Linked DNA regions of Luteitalea sp. TBR-22. The protein of the gene in region 2 interacts with the protein of the main gene of each other region in a pairwise test. Links are inferred from orthologs where the notes say so. Each region holds a gene or a part of one and is shown on either strand. Other genes may lie near its edges.

Region 1 (11,127 bases), 1.5 Mb from region 2 along the record:
TTCTCGGTCGGGAACGACACCTTGCCGATCGGCGCGTGCACGATGCCGGTCTTGTCCACCCGGAACTCGACCTTGCCCGCCTTGATCTCCTGCACGGCCTTGGTGATGTCGGTCGTGACCGTCCCCGTCTTCGGATTGGGCATCAAGCCGCGCGGGCCGAGCACCTTGCCCAGGCGCCCCACCGCCCGCATCATGTCGGGCGTCGCCACGACCGCATCGAAGTCGGTCCAGCCGCCCGAGATCTTCTCGACCAGTTCCTCGCCGCCCACCGCATCGGCGCCGGCGGCTTCCGCCTCGCGCTGCTTCTCGGGATTGGCGATCACCAGCACCCGCTTGGTCTTGCCGAGCCCGTGCGGCAGCACCACCGTGCCACGCACCATCTGGTCGGCATGCTTGGGATCGACGCCAAGGCGCATCGCGACCTCGACGGTCTCGTCGAACTTCGTGTACTTCAGCTTCTGGATGAGGGGAATGGCCTCATCCAGCACGTACGGGCGCTCCTCGACCTGCGCGCGCGCCGCCGCGTACTTCTTCCCGGGAGTGGGCATGTGCTACCTCCGTGGTGCAGTCGGCCGACGAGCGGCCTCCCACGTTGTGTCGAATCCCCGTAATTTGAAATGTGAAACCTCAAATTGCGCGGGGTACCACCTGTCAGCCGACGACGTCGAGGCCCATCGAGCGGGCCGTGCCGGCCACGCTGCGCATGGCCGCGTCGAGCGACTCGCAGTTCAGGTCGGGCAGCTTCAGGCGCGCGATCTCCTCGACCTGCGCCTTGGTCACCGTGCCGACCTTGTTCTTGTTCGGCTCGGCCGAGCCCTTGGGCACGTTCGCGGCGCGCTTGAGCAGCACCGGAGCGGGCGGCGTCTTCAGCACGAAGGTGTACGACCGATCGGCGTACACCGTCACCACCACGGGGATGATGAGACCGTCCTGGCCGGCGGTCTTCGCGTTGAAGTTCTTGCAGAAGTCCATGATGTTGACGCCCTGCGGACCGAGCGCGGTCCCGACAGGGGGCGCCGGCGTTGCCTTGCCGGCGGCGATCTGGAGCTTCACGAGTGCTTGAACCTTCTTGGCCATGTGTCTTCGAACCGTCCCTGCTGCGTTCCGGGCCTAGAGCTTCTCGACCTGCAGGAAGTCGAGCTCCACCGGCGTGGACCGCCCGAAGATCGTCACCATGACCTTCAGCGTGCTGCGCTCGGTATTGACCTCGTCCACCGTGCCGTTGAAGTTGGTGAACGGCCCCTCGTTGATGCGCACCTGGTCGCCCTTCTCGAAGTGGTACTTCGGCTTGGGCTTCTCGGCACTCTCGCGCACCTGCGCGAGGATGTTGTCCACTTCTTCGCGGGTCAGCGGCGTCGGCTTGGCGCCCGCTCCCACGAACCCGGTGACCTTCGGGGTGTTCTTCACCACGTGCCACGCGTCGTCGGTCATCTGCATCTCGACGAAGAGATAGCCGGGGAAGATGCGCTTGCGCATCTCGGCCTTGCGGCCGCTGCGCATCTCCATGACCGTTTCCTGCGGCACGAGGACCTCGCCGAACTTGTCCTCGAGGCCGTAGGCCTGCACGCGCTGCTCGAGCGACTCCTTGACCTTGTTCTCGAAGCCCGAGTACGTGTGGACGATGTACCAGCTGAGCGACGGCCCCGGCGATGCCGCGCCTTCCTGCACCTCGCTCATGCCGCCCCTCCGAAGCTGCGGAAGATCCACTCGACGAGCTTGTTGAAGGCTGCGTCGACCGCGAACAGGTAGATGCCCATCACCAGCGAGAAGGCGATCACGACGATGGTCGTGGCCTGCACTTCGCGCTGCGTCGGCCAGGTGACGCGCCCGACCTCCTCGCGCACCTTGGCAAGGAAATCCTTGCCGCGCGCCCACCAGCCCAGCGGGCCGGCGGTCGCCACCACGGGCGTTTCCGCCTCGCGACGGCCTGCCTGTGCGTCCTTGACGTTGTCCACCATCGCGGTCTTCACGCTGCGGTTCCTTCAGTGCAGACGCCCGGGCGCGCATCGCAGTCGAGGCGATACGCGCTCGGGCCGTCCACCGGCGGGTGTGGCAGGCCAGGAGGGACTCGAACCCCCAGCCCCCGGTTTTGGAGACCGGTGCTCTGCCAATTGAGCTACTGGCCTGTGCAACTCCGCCACCGGACCCGGCCGGTGGCAACCAACCCTGAGAGCACACGCCGGACCAATCCGGCGCTACTTGCTCTCCTTGTGCTCCGTGTGCGACTTGCAGAAGCGGCAGAACTTCTTCATGTGCAGCCGCTCGGTCGTCTTCTTCTTGTTGCGCGTCGTGCTGTAGTTGCGACGCTTGCACTCGCCGCACGCGAGCTGAACGATGTCTCTCATGATCGTCTTCTCAACTTCCGGACTACTGGCTCAGGGCTTCGGGCTCAGGGCTCAGGGAGCTCGCAGATGCTGCGGCCTCTGGAGGGTTTCTGAGTCTTGCGCCGAGAGCCGTGAGCCGTTGTCCAGACGGCCGGCTCGGAGAGCCGGCCCTACCCGGTAAGTCGCCGGCGCCGCCGGCGACTTACTGAAGAATCTCGGTGATCGTGCCCGCGCCCACCGTGCGGCCACCCTCGCGGATGGCGAACCGCAGGCCCTTCTCCAGCGCCACCGGCCCGATGAGCTCGATCTCCATCGTCACGTTGTCGCCCGGCATCACCATCTCGACGCCCTCGGGCAGCTTCGCCACGCCGGTCACGTCGGTCGTCCGGATGTAGAACTGCGGACGATAGCCGTTGAAGAACGGCGTGTGCCGGCCGCCCTCTTCCTTCGTGAGGACGTAGACCTCGCCCTTGAACTTGGTGTGCGGCGTGATCGACCCCGGCTTGGCCAGCACCTGCCCACGCTCCACGGCTTCCTTGTCGATGCCGCGCAGCAGCGCCCCGATGTTGTCGCCCGCCTGGCCCTCGTCGAGCAGCTTCTTGAACATCTCGACGCCGGTCACCACCGTCTTGCGCGTCGGGCCGAAGCCGACAATCTCGATTTCCTCGCCGACCTTCACCTTGCCACGCTCGACACGCCCGGTCACCACCGTGCCTCGGCCCGAGATCGAGAACACGTCCTCGACCGGCATCAGGAACGGCTTGTCGATCTGGCGCTCCGGCAGCGGGACGTAGTTGTCGACCGCCTCCATGAGGTTGTCGATCGTCTTCTCCCACTCCGGGTCGCCCTCGAGCGCCTTGAGCGCCGAGCCGCGCACGATCGGGATCTCGTCACCGGGGAACCCGTAGCTCGAGAGCAGCTCGCGCACCTCGAGCTCCACCAGGTCCAGCAGCTCCGGATCGTCGACCGCGTCCACCTTGTTCAGGAACACCACCAGGTACGGCACGCCCACCTGCCGCGCCAGCAGGATGTGCTCGCGCGTCTGCGGCATCGGGCCGTCGGTGGCCGCCACGACCAGGATGCCGCCGTCCATCTGCGCGGCGCCCGTGATCATGTTCTTCACGTAGTCGGCGTGCCCCGGGCAGTCGACGTGCGCGTAGTGCCGGTTGGCCGTCTCGTACTCCACGTGCGCCGTCGCGATCGTGATGCCGCGCTCCCGCTCTTCCGGCGCGTTGTCGATCGAGTCGAACGACCGGAACGCCACCTTCGGGTTGTGCTTGCTCAGCACCTTGGTGATCGCTGCCGTCGTCGTCGTCTTGCCGTGGTCGATGTGGCCGATCGTCCCGATGTTGACGTGCGGCTTCGAACGGTCGAACTTCTCTTTGGCCATACCGATGGAGTCCCTGTTCGCACCAAATGAAAACTGCCCGACCACCCACGGCCGGACCACTGCACCCACGAATTGGAGCCGATGACCGGGATTGAACCGGTGACCTCGTCCTTACCAAGGACGCGCTCTGCCAACTGAGCTACATCGGCCTTCGAAAAACGCTCACGTGGTTCGCCGCGCCGACCACCGACCGACGCCGCTGAACACTCCCGTCGCCCGCGACACCGGCTGCCGGGCCGACCGCACACAGGGGCCGGGCCTGACAGCGAACATCGCGAGCGGCGTGACGAAGGCTGGAGCGGGAGACGGGGATCGAACCCGCGACCAACAGCTTGGAAGGCTGTGACTCTACCACTGAGTTACTCCCGCCTTCGCGCTTCGCGCTTCGGCGGGTACGCCCACCCAAGCCCGAATCCGCTTCACTCCGGTGAGCCTGCGCCCACCCCTTCTCCGAACCGCGATCCCGCCCCGTCCTGCCGGCCAAGGCGGCCCGATGCCAGCCCCACCGCTTTCCCGCACCCGGGTCACCCCGGTCCCGCTCGTCGCTCGACCTGCGTCGCCGCCCTGGCGGGCTTGCCAGCCGCAGTCCGCCGCGCAAGCGCTGTGGCGGACGAAGGCTGGTGGCGAGGGGAGGATTCGAACCTCCGAAGGCGCTAGGCCGACAGATTTACAGTCTGCTGCGTTTGACCGCTCCGCAACCTCGCCGAACGACTGTGCGAGCCCATGGGCCCGCGTGGGACTCGGATTCGGGCGCCCCGCGCCCGCGGACACACCAGGTGCGACCGTTTCCCTGCTCAACTGCTTGGAGCTGGCGAAGGGATTCGAACCCCCGACCGGCTGATTACAAATCAGCTGCTCTACCGGACTGAGCTACGCCAGCCGGACAAAGGAGGAGAGTGTAGCACACGGTTCCTGCTCCTCACAAGCGCACGACCAGTCCTGCGCTTCCGGAGCCCGACGCAACTGCCTCGCTCCCGGCAACCGACGATTCTAGCGCCTTCCGTGGAAACCGACAACCCATGCCGGTCGACACCAACGGCACGGCGGACACCGCCCTACCGGTCCGCGCTGCGCTGGCGGAGCGCCTCGTAGAGCACGATGCCCGTCGCGACCGAGACGTTCAGGCTGCTGACGTGCCCGCGCATCGGAAGGGCCGCGATGAAGTCGCAGTGCTCCCGGACCAGGCGCCTCAGGCCCTCCCCCTCCGCCCCGACCACCAGCGCCGTCGGCGGCCGGAAGTCGATGCGGTCGTAGGGTTGGGCGCCCTCGGCGTCCAGCCCGACCACCCAGACGCCCAGTTCCTTCAACGTCTCGATGGCCCGCACCACGTTGACGACGTCGACGATCCGGACGTGGGCGAGCGCCCCGGCGGATGCCCGGGCGGCCGCCGGCCCGAGCGCCGCCGCGTGCCGCTCCTGCCTCACCACCCCCGTCGCGCCCACCGCGTCGGCGGTCCGCAGGATGGCCCCGACGTTGTGCGGATCCTCGACCCCATCAAGTATGACGATCAGTGGTTGGGGGTCCTGTCGGACCACCTCCTCGAGGCTCCAGCGCCGAGGCGCGTCGCCAAGCGTGGCCAGCACTCCCTGGTGGCGCTCGCCGTCGGCCAGGCGGTCGAGCTCGGCCACGTCGACGCGCCGCACCGGCACGCCCTTGACCTCGGCCAGCCTGACGATCTCGTTGACGCGCGCGTCGGCCCGCGGCCCGACCCGCACTTCGCGGACGCCACCCGCCCGGAGCGCCTCGCGCACCGGATGCACCCCGACGATCACGATCGGTGGCATGACGTCAGGCCCCCAACAGCGCCGCGGCGCAGATGGCCGCACGCTCGCGACAGCCGACCACGGGAGCCAGCCCGGCCCCGGCCTGCACCTGCGCGCCGGCCTCGATCGCCGGCACGAGCAGATCGAGCTCGGGGCCACTGTCGGCGCCGGTCAGCGCCAGGCGGATCGGATGGAACAACGCGCGCCCCTTCTGCCCGGTCCGCTGCCGCACCTGCTGCGCGGCCTCCCGGAACGTCTCCCGCGTGAGGCGTGGACGGCCGCTCAACTCCTGCGCGAAGGCAACGACCACCTCGCGCCCGGCCCGGGCGGCCTCGGCGCCCTCCGCAGCCAGGTGCTCGACCGTCGCCGCTGGGCGAGGTGTCTCGAACACCGGGCGCAGCCGCTCCGGCGCGTCGGCCAGCTGGTCCACGGTTCCGGCGATCAGCGGCACGCAGGCGAGCAGGAACGCGTCGAGGTCGGACTTGCCAGGCGCGGGTTCGCCGATCACGCCGGCGGCGCGCAGGTGCGGGACCAGGAGCGCCGCGATGCGTGACGGCTCGGCGGCCTTCACGTAATGCCGGTTCATCCAGGCGAGCTTGTCGGGATCGAACACGCCAGCACTCCGGGTCACGTCCTGCACGCGGAACCGGCGCGCCAGTTCCTCCACGGGCACCAGTTCCTCGCCCTGGCCCGGCGACCAACCGAGCAGCGCGAGGTAGTTCACCAGGGCCTCCGGAAGGATGCCGCGCGCCCGGAACTCGCCGACGCTCGACGCGCCGTGCCGCTTGGACAGCGGCGCGTGATCGGGCCCGAGCACGAGCGACAGGTGCGCAAACTGCGGCGGCGCCACGCCGAGCGCCTCGTACAGCAGGCACTGCCGCGGCGTGTTGGGCACGTGATCCTCGCCACGCACCACCAGCGAGATCCGCATCTCCACATCGTCGACGACGACCGCGAAGTTGTAGGCGGGGAGGCCGTTCTGCCTGATGAGCACGAAGTCGCCGATCATGCCGATGTCGGTCGTGATCGGTCCGCGGACGAGATCGGTGAACGTGACGGCATCGCGGGCCGGCACGCGGAATCGAATCGCCGCGGGTTCACCAGCCTCGACACGCGCGCGGCTGGCCGCAGGGTCGAGTGCGCGGCAGGTGCCGGCGTACTGTGGCGTCCGGCCCTCGCGCAATGCGACCTCGCGCTGCGCCTCGAGATCGGCGGGCGAGCAGAAACAGTGGTAGGCGTGGCCGTCGGCCATCAGGCGCGCGGCGTACCCGCGATAGTGATCGAGCCGCTCGGTCTGCCTGTAGGGGCCGAACGCGCCGCCCTTGTCGGGCCCCTCGTCCCAGTCCAGCCCAAGCCAGCGGAGGTCCTCGAGGATGCCGTCGGCCGACGTGACAGTGGAGCGAACCTCGTCGGTGTCCTCGAGACGCAGGACGAACGTGCCGCCCTGGCCGCGGGCGAGCAGCCAGTTGAAGAGCGCGGTGCGGGCGTTCCCGACGTGCAGGTGGCCTGTCGGGCTCGGAGCGAAGCGGACGCGCATCGGGACATTATCGGGCACCGGGCACCGGGCACCGGGCACCAGGCACCGGGCGCCGGGCACCGGGCGCCGGGCACCGGGCACCAGGCACCGGGCGCCGGGCACCGGGCGCCGGGCACCGGGCACCGGGCGCTGGGCGCCGGGCACCGGGCACCAGGATCAGGGCCTGGGGGCTGGAGGCGGGACTGCGGGCGGGGGCCGGGGGCTCGGGCCCAGCCGGTTCACCAGCCCATCACGGGAACCGCGCGACCGCGGGCGCCGTACCTGCCGGCATCCAATGACGAACCTGCTGCCCTTGCTGCGTTCCGGCTGGCTTCGGCTGGCTGTCGCCGTCACCCTGTCGGCCACCGCAGAAGGGGTCCGAGCGCAGGACCCGCCGGGGCCGCCGCGTTACGTGCCGGCGTCGCAGGAGCTCCACGACACGATCGTGCGGCTCGACGCCCGGTGGGAAGACGCCTACAACACCTGCAAGATGGACGTGCACGAGGCGCTGATTGCCGAGGATCTCGAGTTCTTCCACGACCTCGGCGGGCTCAGCACGTCGAAGCGGCAGGTGCTCGAGGCAGTGAAGGCCAACGTGTGCGGGAAGGTGACGCGCGAGCTGCTGCCGGGCAGCATCGAGGTGTATCCCATCAAGGACTACGGCGCCGTCCAGATGGGCTATCACCGCTTCCGCAACGTCAACGAACCCGGCGTGGGCCGGTACGCGCGATTCGTGCACGTGTGGCGACTTGCCGACGGACGCTGGCAGTTGACCCGCGTGATCAGCCTGCACTGACGCCGCCCGACGCGGCCACGCTCAGCGTTCGAGCAGGGCTACCGCGTGCACGATCATCGCGTCCTCGAGCGCGCTGGTGCCTTCGGGGGTCTTGCCTTTGACACTGATGCGATCGGGCGTGGACGCAAGCGCGCCCGCCAGCGATGCCCGCAGCGCGTCGGCGATCCTGCCGATCTTCGGGCGATGGCAGATCACGACGAGATCGAGATTGCCCAGCCGCCAACCGGCCGCCTGCACCCTGGCGAAGGCGTCCCGCAGCAGCGCAAGACTGTCGGCATCCTTGAACGCCGGGTCGGTGTCCGGGAAGAGGCCGCCGACGTCGCCGAGGTTGGCCGCGCCGAGCACGGCGTCGGTCACGGCGTGGCACACGGCGTCGCCGTCGGAGTGGCCGGCCAGCCCGCGCGCGTCGGGGACGTGCACGCCGCCGATGACGAGGCGGCGGCCGTCGGCGAAGCGATGCGAGTCGTAGCCGATGCCGATGCGCGCGACCGACAGGACTCGGTCGGCGCCGAGTGCGCGGCGGGCACGGGCGAGGTCGTCCTCGGTGGTGATTTTCACGTTGTCGGGATGCCCCTCGACCACCTGCACGCGGTGGCCTAGCCGCTCGGCCAGCGAGGCCTCATCGGTCACGTCCACGGGCGAGGTCATGGCCGGCAACAGGGCGTCGAGCACGTCGCGACGAAAGCCCTGCGGCGTCTGCGCCAGCGCAAGATCCTCACGGGGAATCGTGCCGTCGATCCAGCGCGTGTCGCCGTCCAGCGAGACGTGCTTGACGGTGTCGTGGACGCGGGCTGCCGCAATCGCGACGCCAGTGCGCGCCGTCGCGTCGATGACCCGATCGATGACCGCGTCGGTCACGAACGGGCGCGCGGCGTCGTGCACCAGCACCACGTCGACGTCGGGTCCCACGGCAGCCAGTCCTGCCGCCACCGAGTCCTGCCGACGCGCCCCGCCCGCGACGATGGTGATCAGCTTGCCGCCGGCAGCCGCCGAGGCGAGCACGCGCGCCGCGTCGAGATCGGCGGCGGGCACCACGGCGACCACGCCGCGCACCCTCGGTGAGGCGGCGCACGCGGCGACGCTGCGCTCGAAGATCGTGCGGTCGCCGAGCGTGAGCCACTGCTTGGCCACGGCGCCGCCCAGACGACGCCCCTGTCCGCCCGCGGCCACCACGACGTCGACGATCACCGATCCCGCTCCATGCGAGTGGTAAGGTACACCGCCATGCGGGACGCGGCACGCCCACTGCTGGCGCTGGCACTCGTCGGGCTGTTGCTGGGCGCGGCGCTGGTGACGTTCCGCAGTCTCCGGGACATCGACCCTCGCGGACGGGCCTCGTGGGCGGCAGCGCCGGTCGTGGTGGCGGATGTGCCGACCGATCTGACGGTGTTCCTGCCCGCGTGCGACGTTCGCGCCATCGTCGTGCACCCCGCTCCCGGCACGCAGGGTCGGCTGGGCATCGACTACTTCCGATACGTCCTCGACAAGCGCGGCGACACCTGGCCCTCGGGCACCGGTGGCGCCGAGGTGCGCGTCGCGGGCGATGCCCCGATCGCCCTGCCGATGAAGGATGCCGCCGTGTCGTGGCGGCAGGCGCTCACCCTGCGCATGCGGTCGGTGGACGCCGCCGGCCAGCCCGTGGCGGGTCGGCCCATCGCGCTCGACGCCGCGCGCCCGGTGTCTCTCGACCTGTTCGAGGACCCGGCGCTCGGGCGCTTCTCGTGCGCGTTCGACGCGGGCAGTCGCGGCCAGGCATGGGCCACCCTGGGCGCGGTCGTGATCACGCTCGCCGCGACGGGCCTGCTCGCCGCCGCGTGGCTGGCGCGGGCCGTCGGCGACACGTGGGCGTGGGCCTCGCCGCGCGCCGCGACGCTGGCCGCCGCGACGATGGTCGGCGCGACAACGCTCGCGTACGCCTTCGTGGTGCCGCCCTTCGAACCGCCGGACGAACTGGCCCACCTGGAGTACGCGCGCTACGTCGCCACCACCGGCACCCTCCCGCGCGCCGTTCCGCCTCCCGGGGATCCCTGGCGGCCGTCGTCCTACGAATGGGTGCAGCAACCGCTCTACTACCTCGGGGCGGCCGCCATCCTGAAGGCCACCGGCCTGGACACGCCCGCGCCGGCGCTCGTCGACAATCCCCGCGCGCGCATCCGCCCGAACGGCACCGAGCCGACGCTGTTCCACCACGGCGCCCCGCCGATGCCGGCCACCGGCCACCAGGCCCTGCGACTGCTCCGCCTCGTATCGTGGCTGATGGCCGTGGCGACCACGCTGGTCATCGCGAGACTCGTGCGCGCGGTGAGCGCCGACTGGCTCGTGATCGCCACGACCGCCGGCGGACTGGCGCTGATGCCGCAATGGGACGCCGTGATGGGCGCTGTCTCCACCGACCCGCCCGCGACGCTGCTGGCGGCGCTCGCGACGCTGGCCGTCGTGCGGCTCGCCCATGGTCGTGACAGCACGCCCTGGCTGCTGCTCACCGGCGCGCTGATAGGCGCCGCCTACGTCGTCAAGGCCACCGCCGTGTTCCTCGCGCCGATGGCCGTCCTGGCGTGCGTGCTCGACGCCGCCAATCGCGAGCGGCTCGGCACCGGCCTGCCGACCTCCGACGAACTGTCGCGCGTGCTGGCCAGGGCCCTGCGCCCGGTGCTGCTGGTGGGACTGGGCATCGCGGCGACCGCCGCGTGGGTGCACGTGCGCGCCTGGCTGGTCTTCGGCGACCCGCAGGCGTTCGCTTTCAAGAAGGCCATCCTCGAGGCCGGCGGGTTCGTGCCGACGCCCGGGCCGATGCCCTGGACCGGCGCGTTCTGGGCGCAGATGCGCGTGATGGTGTTCGAGCCGTTCTGGGCGCGCTTCGGCTCCCTCGGCGCCGGGCCGTTCCCGGGCAGCCGCGTGTGGCTGGCCTACGCGGTGGCGTCGGTCGTGATTGTCGGGGCTGCCGTCGCCGGCGTGCCCGCCTGGCTGCGCGCCGGCTGGCGCGAGGTGCAGGCCGATCGCGGCGGCAAGGCCGCGTGCACGTCGATGGCGCTGCTGGTGTGCGCGACGGGCGTCGCGCTGGGGCTGGCCGCGTGGGTGGCCGTGAACCTGGCGCCGCGCGCCGACATGGTGGTGCACTGGACGCCGCGCCACATCCTGCCGCTCACCGCGCCCGCGGCGCTGCTGGTCGCCGCTGGCCTCGAGCGGGTCCGTCATGCTCCGGCGCTGGCCTCACGTGTGATGGCCGTGACGATCGGCGTCACCCTGCTGGCCCTCGGACTGGCCAGCCTGGGCGTGCTCAAGGCGACGGTGCTGATGTTCCACTTCGGGTACTAGGGAATTTCAGAATTTCAGAATTT
Region 2 (5,889 bases):
GGCCGTCTTCACGGCCTCCTACCTCACGCGTGGCCAGGAGCGGCTACGCCGTGTGCAGATGGCGGGGGCGACGCTCTGGCTGACCTACGGGCTGGTGATCGAGGCGCCGCCGGTGATCGGCTCGAACATCCTGGTGCTGAGCGCGGCGTGCTGGGCCGAGTACCGGCAGCGGCGTGAGGCGCGGGCCTCCCTCATCTCACCGTCAGCCACCGTCGTCGCGGACCGCGAGGCCCGCGACGGCGGCGGGGCGCAAGCCGAGGCCGAGGCCGCGTAGAGCCGGCGCGAGGTTGCCTCAGGAGCCGCCGATCGCGATGCGGCGCGCCGACTCGTCGACGATCGTGAATCTGACGTGGAGGGCGCCGGCAACGGGGCGCGCGAGCCGTTCCGGCCACTCGATCGCCAGCACGCCCTCCTCGGCCGTCTCGTCAAGGCCGAGCTCCTCGATCGACGCACTGCCCTGCGGCAAGCGGTAGAGATCCGCATGGTGGAGCGTGAGTCGCCCGCCCCGATATTCGTGGACCAGCGTGAAGGTGGGACTGCTGACCTGGTCGTCGGGGATGCCGAGACCTTCGGCGAGCCCGCGCACGAAGGCCGTCTTGCCGGCGCCGAGGTCGCCGTGCAGGAGCAGAACGGCGCCGGGCGCGAGCGTCGCCGCCAGGCGCTGCGCCAGCGCGCGCGTCCCGGCCTCCGAGGTGGTCGTCTCCTCGGTCACTCGTCCTCGTCGTCGCCGGGCTTGCGTTCGGCCGCGAGCTCGAGCACGGCGTCCCCGAGGTACGTCAGCAGATCCGAGGCCGTGAGCGCTGCCTCGCCGAGGTCGGCCATGGCCAGGTCGCCGGCGTGGCCGTGCAGGTACACGCCCAGACGCGCCGCCCCCTCCGCGTCGAGCAGTTGACCGAACCAGCCGGCGATCACGCCAGTGAGCACGTCCCCGGTGCCGCCGGTCGCCATCCCCGGATTGCCCGTCATGTTGATCGCCACGCTGCCTTCGGGGGCGGCCACGAGCGTGCGATGCCCCTTGAGCACGACATGCAACTGGTGCTGCTCGGCGAAGGTGCGGGCGGCCGTCAGGCGATCCTGCTGCACCTGCTCGGTGGAGATCCCGAGGAGCCGGGCCATCTCGCCCGGGTGCGGCGTGATGATCACGTCGTGCCCGTCGCGGCCCGCGAGTCGCTGCGCGTGCTCGCCCGCGAAGGCGTTCAGCGCGTCGGCGTCGAGCACGATGGGCACTCCGGCGCGCTCGACCACCCCGTGCACGAAGGCGCGGACGCCCTCGCCGGTGCCGAGTCCCGGTCCCATGGCGATCACGTCGGCCGAGGCGGCCAGCACCCGCTCGATGCCGTCGGGGATCACCTGGCCGTCGGCATCCTCGGGCAGGCCAATCGTCATGTACTCGGGCGCCATGGCCGCGAGGATCGGTTGCACCGACCTCGGCGTGGCGACGGTGACCAGCCCGGCGCCCGACCGGAGGGCTGCCATCGCGGCCAGGTGCGCGGCGCCGCTCTTGCCCATCGAGCCGGCGACGATCAGCACCCGCCCGAACTCGCCCTTGTGCGCCTCCGGGTCGCGTGGCTCGAGCACGCTGCGGATGGCGTCGCGCGTGATGACCTCCACGTGCGGGCCGTCGATCTGCTCGATCACCACGCCCGGGATGCCGATGTCGGCCACCACGAGATCGCCGCAGACGCGTTGGGCGGGCGGCAGGATGTGGCAGATCTTGGGGGCAGCGAGCGTCACGGTGACGGCAGCGCGGACGGCCTCCCCCTGCACCTCGTGCGTGTCGGCGAGCAGGCCGCTCGGCACGTCGACCGCGACCACCGGGATGCCGCTGCCGTTGAGGTCGCCGACGATGGTCGGGTACATGCCGTCGAGGGCCCGCTTGAGTCCCGTCCCGAAGATCGCGTCGACGATCAGGTCGCAGGTCGAGATCTCGGAGAAGTGCAGTTCCCACGCCTGCTCGTCGCCGATCTCGACGACCGACGCGCCGAGCCGCCCGAGCACCTCCAGGTTGTGCCGGGCGTCGCCGCGCACCTCGGCGAGCGGGCCGATCACGAACACCGACACGTCGAGCACCCGCTCGAGCAGCGTTCGGGCGATGACGAACCCGTCGCCGCCGTTGTTACCGTGGCCGGCGAGCACGGCGACGCGCCGCATGGCCAGGTTCGGGAACATCGCCTCGATGGCGGCCACGACCTGCCGGCCAGCGTTCTCCATCAGGACGAGCGACGGAATCCCGAGGTCCTGGATGGTGATCCGGTCCGCTTCACGCATCTGCGCCGCCGTCAGCACTCGCATGGATGCATGGTACCCTCCCCCGCTGTGCCAGTCGCGGTGAACATCGACGGCCGCCTGTACGGTCGTGACGAGGCGCGGGTGTCCGTGTTCGACCACGGGTTCCTGTTCGGCGAGGGCGTGTACGAGGTGCTCCGCACGTACGGCGGCCGCCCGTTCCTGTACCCGGAGCACATGCGACGGCTGCGGGCGTCGGCGGCGCGCATCGCGCTGGAGTGTCCCCTCGACGACGACCAGCTCCTTGTCCGTATCAGGGAGACCATGACGGCGGCGGCACTCGAGGGCGAGGCCTACGTGCGCATCCTGCTGACCCGCGGCGTCGGCGAGATCGTGTACGACCCGCAGGCCTGCCCGACACCGACGATCGTCATCATCGTCAAGCCGCACGTCGACCCGGCGCCCGACGCGCTCGCCCAGGGCGTGCGCATCGCCCTGGCATCGGTCGTCCGCAACCATCCCGGCAGCGTCGACCCCGCCATCAAGTCGAACAACCTGTTGAACAACGCGCTGGCCATGCAGCAGGCGCTGCGCGAGGGCGCTGCCGAGGCGCTGATGGAGAACCACCGCGGCGAGCTGTGCGAGTGCGCGCAGTCCAACATCTTCTTCGTCCGCGGCGGCGTGCTGCTCACGCCGCCCGTCGACGCGGGCCTGCTGGTCGGGGTGACGCGGCAGTTCGTACTCGAGGTCGCGGCCGCCGTCGGCGTGCCGGCCGAGGAGCGCACGCTGCGCCGCGAGGATCTCGCGACGGTGGACGAGGCATTCCTCACGAGCACGACCAAGGCGATCGTGCCGGTCGTGCAGGTGGGCGACGCCCGGATCGGGCCCGGCGTGCCCGGGCCGATCACGCGGCGGTTGATGGCAGGATTCGAGGCCGCGATTCCGGCGCGGCTTGCCTAGAAGAAATTTCAGAATCGCAGGATTTCAGAATTCATCACCACCGCCAACCTTCGACGCGCGGCGATGGTGATGAAATCGTGAACTCGGCAATTCTGAAATTTGCTACGCCGTGACCGGCTCTTCCGCGTACTCGGTCATCGGCGGGCACGCGCACACCAGGTGGCGGTCGCCGTACGGATTGTCGATACGGCCCACGGTCGGCCACACCTTGTGCGTGCGCAGCCACGGCAAGGGGAACGCCGCGGCGCTGCGGGGGTACGGCCGCGTCCACTCGTCGGCCATCACCACGGCCGCGGTGTGCGGCGCGTGCTTCAGCACGTTGTCCTTGGCGTCCACCTTGCCGTCGATCACCGCCTGGATCTCGGCGCGGATCGCCAGCATCGCGTCGCAGAAGCGATCGAGTTCGTCGCGCCCCTCGCTCTCGGTCGGCTCGATCATCAGCGTCCCGGGCACCGGGAACGACACGGTGGGCGCGTGGAAACCGAAGTCCATCAGGCGCTTGGCCACGTCCATCTCGTCGATGCCCGACGCCTGCTTGAGCGGCCGGAGGTCGAGGATCAGCTCGTGCGCCACGCGGCCCTCCCGGCCGGTGTACAGCACCTGGAACGGCCCCTCGAGGCGCGCCTTGATGTAGTTGGCGTTGAGGATCGCGTAGCGCGTCGCCTCGGTCATCCCCTCGCCCCCCAGCATCGACATGTACGCGTAGGAGATCAGCAGGATGAGCGCACTACCCCACGGCGCCGCCGAGATCGCGTGGATGCCGGTCGCGCCACCGCCGGTCGTCACCACCGGGTGCGAGGGCAGGTAGGGCGCGAGGTGACGCGCGACGCCAATCGGCCCCATGCCGGGACCGCCGCCGCCGTGCGGGATGGCGAACGTCTTGTGCAGGTTCAGGTGGCACACGTCGGCGCCGATGAGCGCCGGGCTGGTGAGCCCCACCTGCGCGTTCATGTTGGCGCCGTCCATGTACACCTGGCCGCCGTGCGCGTGCACGATCTCGCAGATCTCGCGGATGGCGTCCTCGTACACGCCATGGGTCGACGGGTAGGTGACCATGAGCGCCGCCAGCGTGTCCTTGTGCTGTTCGGCCTTGGCGCGCAGGTCGGCGAGATCGACGTTGCCGTTGGCGTCGCACGCCACCACGACGACCTTCATCCCCGCCATGACGGCGCTGGCCGGGTTGGTGCCGTGGGCCGACGAGGGAATCAGCGCCACGGTGCGGTGCGCATCGCCACGGGCGAGGTGGTAGGCGCGAATCACCATCAGGCCGGCCAGCTCGCCCTGCGCACCCGAGTTGGGCTGCAGCGACACGGCCGCGAAGCCGGTGATGTCGCACAGCATGCGCTCGAGGTCGCGGAAGATCTCCTGGTAGCCCGAGGCCTGCTCGACGGGCACGAACGGGTGCAGTCCCGCGAAGCCGGGCCAGGTGATCGGCAGCATCTCGGCGGCGGCGTTCAACTTCATCGTGCAGGAGCCGAGCGGGATCATCGACGTGTCCAGGCCGATGTCCTTGCGCTCGAGCCGCCGGATGAAGCGCGTGATCTGCAGTTCGGATCGGTGCTCGGTGAACACCGGGTGGGTGAGGAATGCCGAGGTCCGCTGCAGCGTCGCCGGGATCGCCGACCGCGCGCCATCAGCGACCTGCACACCGCGGCCGGTGGCCTTGGCGAACACGTTGGCCAGCAGCACCACGTCCTCGTCGGTGGTCGTCTCGTCGAGGCTGATGCCCACGGTGCCGTCGGCGAGGTAGCGGAGGTTCACCTGGTGCGCTTCCGCCGTGGCACGCAGCGTGGCGGCATCGACCCCCGACACGTGGAGGGTGTCGAAGTACACCGCGTTGTGCTGCGTGAGGCCCATCGCCGTGAGTGCGGCCGCCAGTTGCGCCGCCTGCCCGTGCACGCGCTCGCCGATCGCCCGCAGCCCTTCGGCGCCGTGGAAGACGGCGTAGAAGGCCGCGATGTTGGCCAGCAGCGCCTGCGCGGTGCAGATGTTGGAGGTCGCCTTCTCGCGGCGGATGTGCTGTTCGCGCGTCTGCAGCGCCATGCGGAACGCCGAGCCGCCCTGCGCGTCCACCGACACGCCGATGATGCGGCCGGGCGACTGGCGCACGTAGGCCTCGCGGGTGGCGAAGAACGCGGCGTGCGGGCCGCCGTAGCCGAGCGGCACGCCGAAGCGCTGGGCCGAGCCGTACACCACGTCGGCCCCCAGTTCCCCGGGCGGCACCAGCAGGGTCAGGGCGAGCAGGTCGGAGCCGACCGCCACCAGCGCGCCGGCGGCGTGCGCCGCCGCGATGAGCGGGGCGATGTCGGTGACCGCCCCGACGCCGTCCGGGTACTGCACGATCGCGCCGAACACGTCGTCTGCGAACGTCACCGCTCCGGCAGGCACGGTCTCGACCGTCAGGCCGAGCGGCTCGGCACGCGCGACCAGCAGTTCGAGGACCTGCGGGAAGACCTCGCCGATCACCAGGAAGCGCGTTGCCGCCGCCGGCTTCTTGCTCACGCGGCGCAACAGGGTCATCGCCTCGGCCGCGGCGGTGGCCTCGTCGAGCAGCGACGCGTTGGCCACGTCCATCCCCGTCAGGTCGCTGACGGCGGTCTGGAACGTCAGCAGGGCCTCGAGGCGGCCCTGGGCGATTTCGGCCTGGTAGGGCGTGTATGGCGTGTACCAGCCCGGGTTCTCGAGCACCATCCGCTGGATGAC

What was found.
Region 1: the proteins of TBR22_RS12615 (region 2) and rlmB interact in binary tests that used the Escherichia coli proteins (3 or more experiments, as listed by UniProt). The link is inferred for Luteitalea sp. TBR-22 from one-to-one orthologs.

The regions. Positions count from the first base shown.
Region 1 is NZ_AP024452.1:4,558,658-4,569,784, forward strand. Bases 3,635-6,517 are described here. They hold rlmB (23S rRNA (guanosine(2251)-2'-O)-methyltransferase RlmB), read right to left. Parts: upstream 5,499-6,517; coding sequence 4,770-5,498; downstream 3,635-4,769. Other genes in these bases: tuf (elongation factor Tu), read right to left, coding at 3,635-3,714; gltX (glutamate--tRNA ligase), read right to left, coding at 5,503-6,517. Also shown: rplA (50S ribosomal protein L1), read right to left, coding at 1-548; rplK (50S ribosomal protein L11), read right to left, coding at 652-1,077; transcription termination/antitermination protein NusG, read right to left, coding at 1,111-1,677; preprotein translocase subunit SecE, read right to left, coding at 1,674-1,970; rpmG (50S ribosomal protein L33), read right to left, coding at 2,196-2,345; more of tuf, read right to left, coding at 2,527-3,634; more of gltX, read right to left, coding at 6,518-7,014; TBR22_RS19205 (nuclear transport factor 2 family protein), read left to right, coding at 7,289-7,789; ispD (2-C-methyl-D-erythritol 4-phosphate cytidylyltransferase), read right to left, coding at 7,811-8,977; TBR22_RS19215 (glycosyltransferase family 39 protein), read left to right, coding at 9,014-11,104. UniProt on the Escherichia coli protein: Specifically methylates the ribose of guanosine 2251 in 23S rRNA.
Region 2 is NZ_AP024452.1:3,062,198-3,068,086, reverse strand. Bases 1-2,996 are described here. They hold TBR22_RS12615 (NAD(P)H-hydrate dehydratase), read right to left. Parts: upstream 2,293-2,996; coding sequence 709-2,292; downstream 1-708. Other genes in these bases: TBR22_RS12610 (aminotransferase class IV), read left to right, coding at 2,317-2,996; tsaE (tRNA (adenosine(37)-N6)-threonylcarbamoyltransferase complex ATPase subunit type 1 TsaE), read right to left, coding at 293-712; TBR22_RS12625 (hypothetical protein), read left to right, coding at 1-274. In the rest of the region: more of TBR22_RS12610, read left to right, coding at 2,997-3,186; gcvP (aminomethyl-transferring glycine dehydrogenase), read right to left, coding at 3,289-5,889. UniProt on the Escherichia coli protein: Bifunctional enzyme that catalyzes the epimerization of the S- and R-forms of NAD(P)HX and the dehydration of the S-form of NAD(P)HX at the expense of ADP, which is converted to AMP.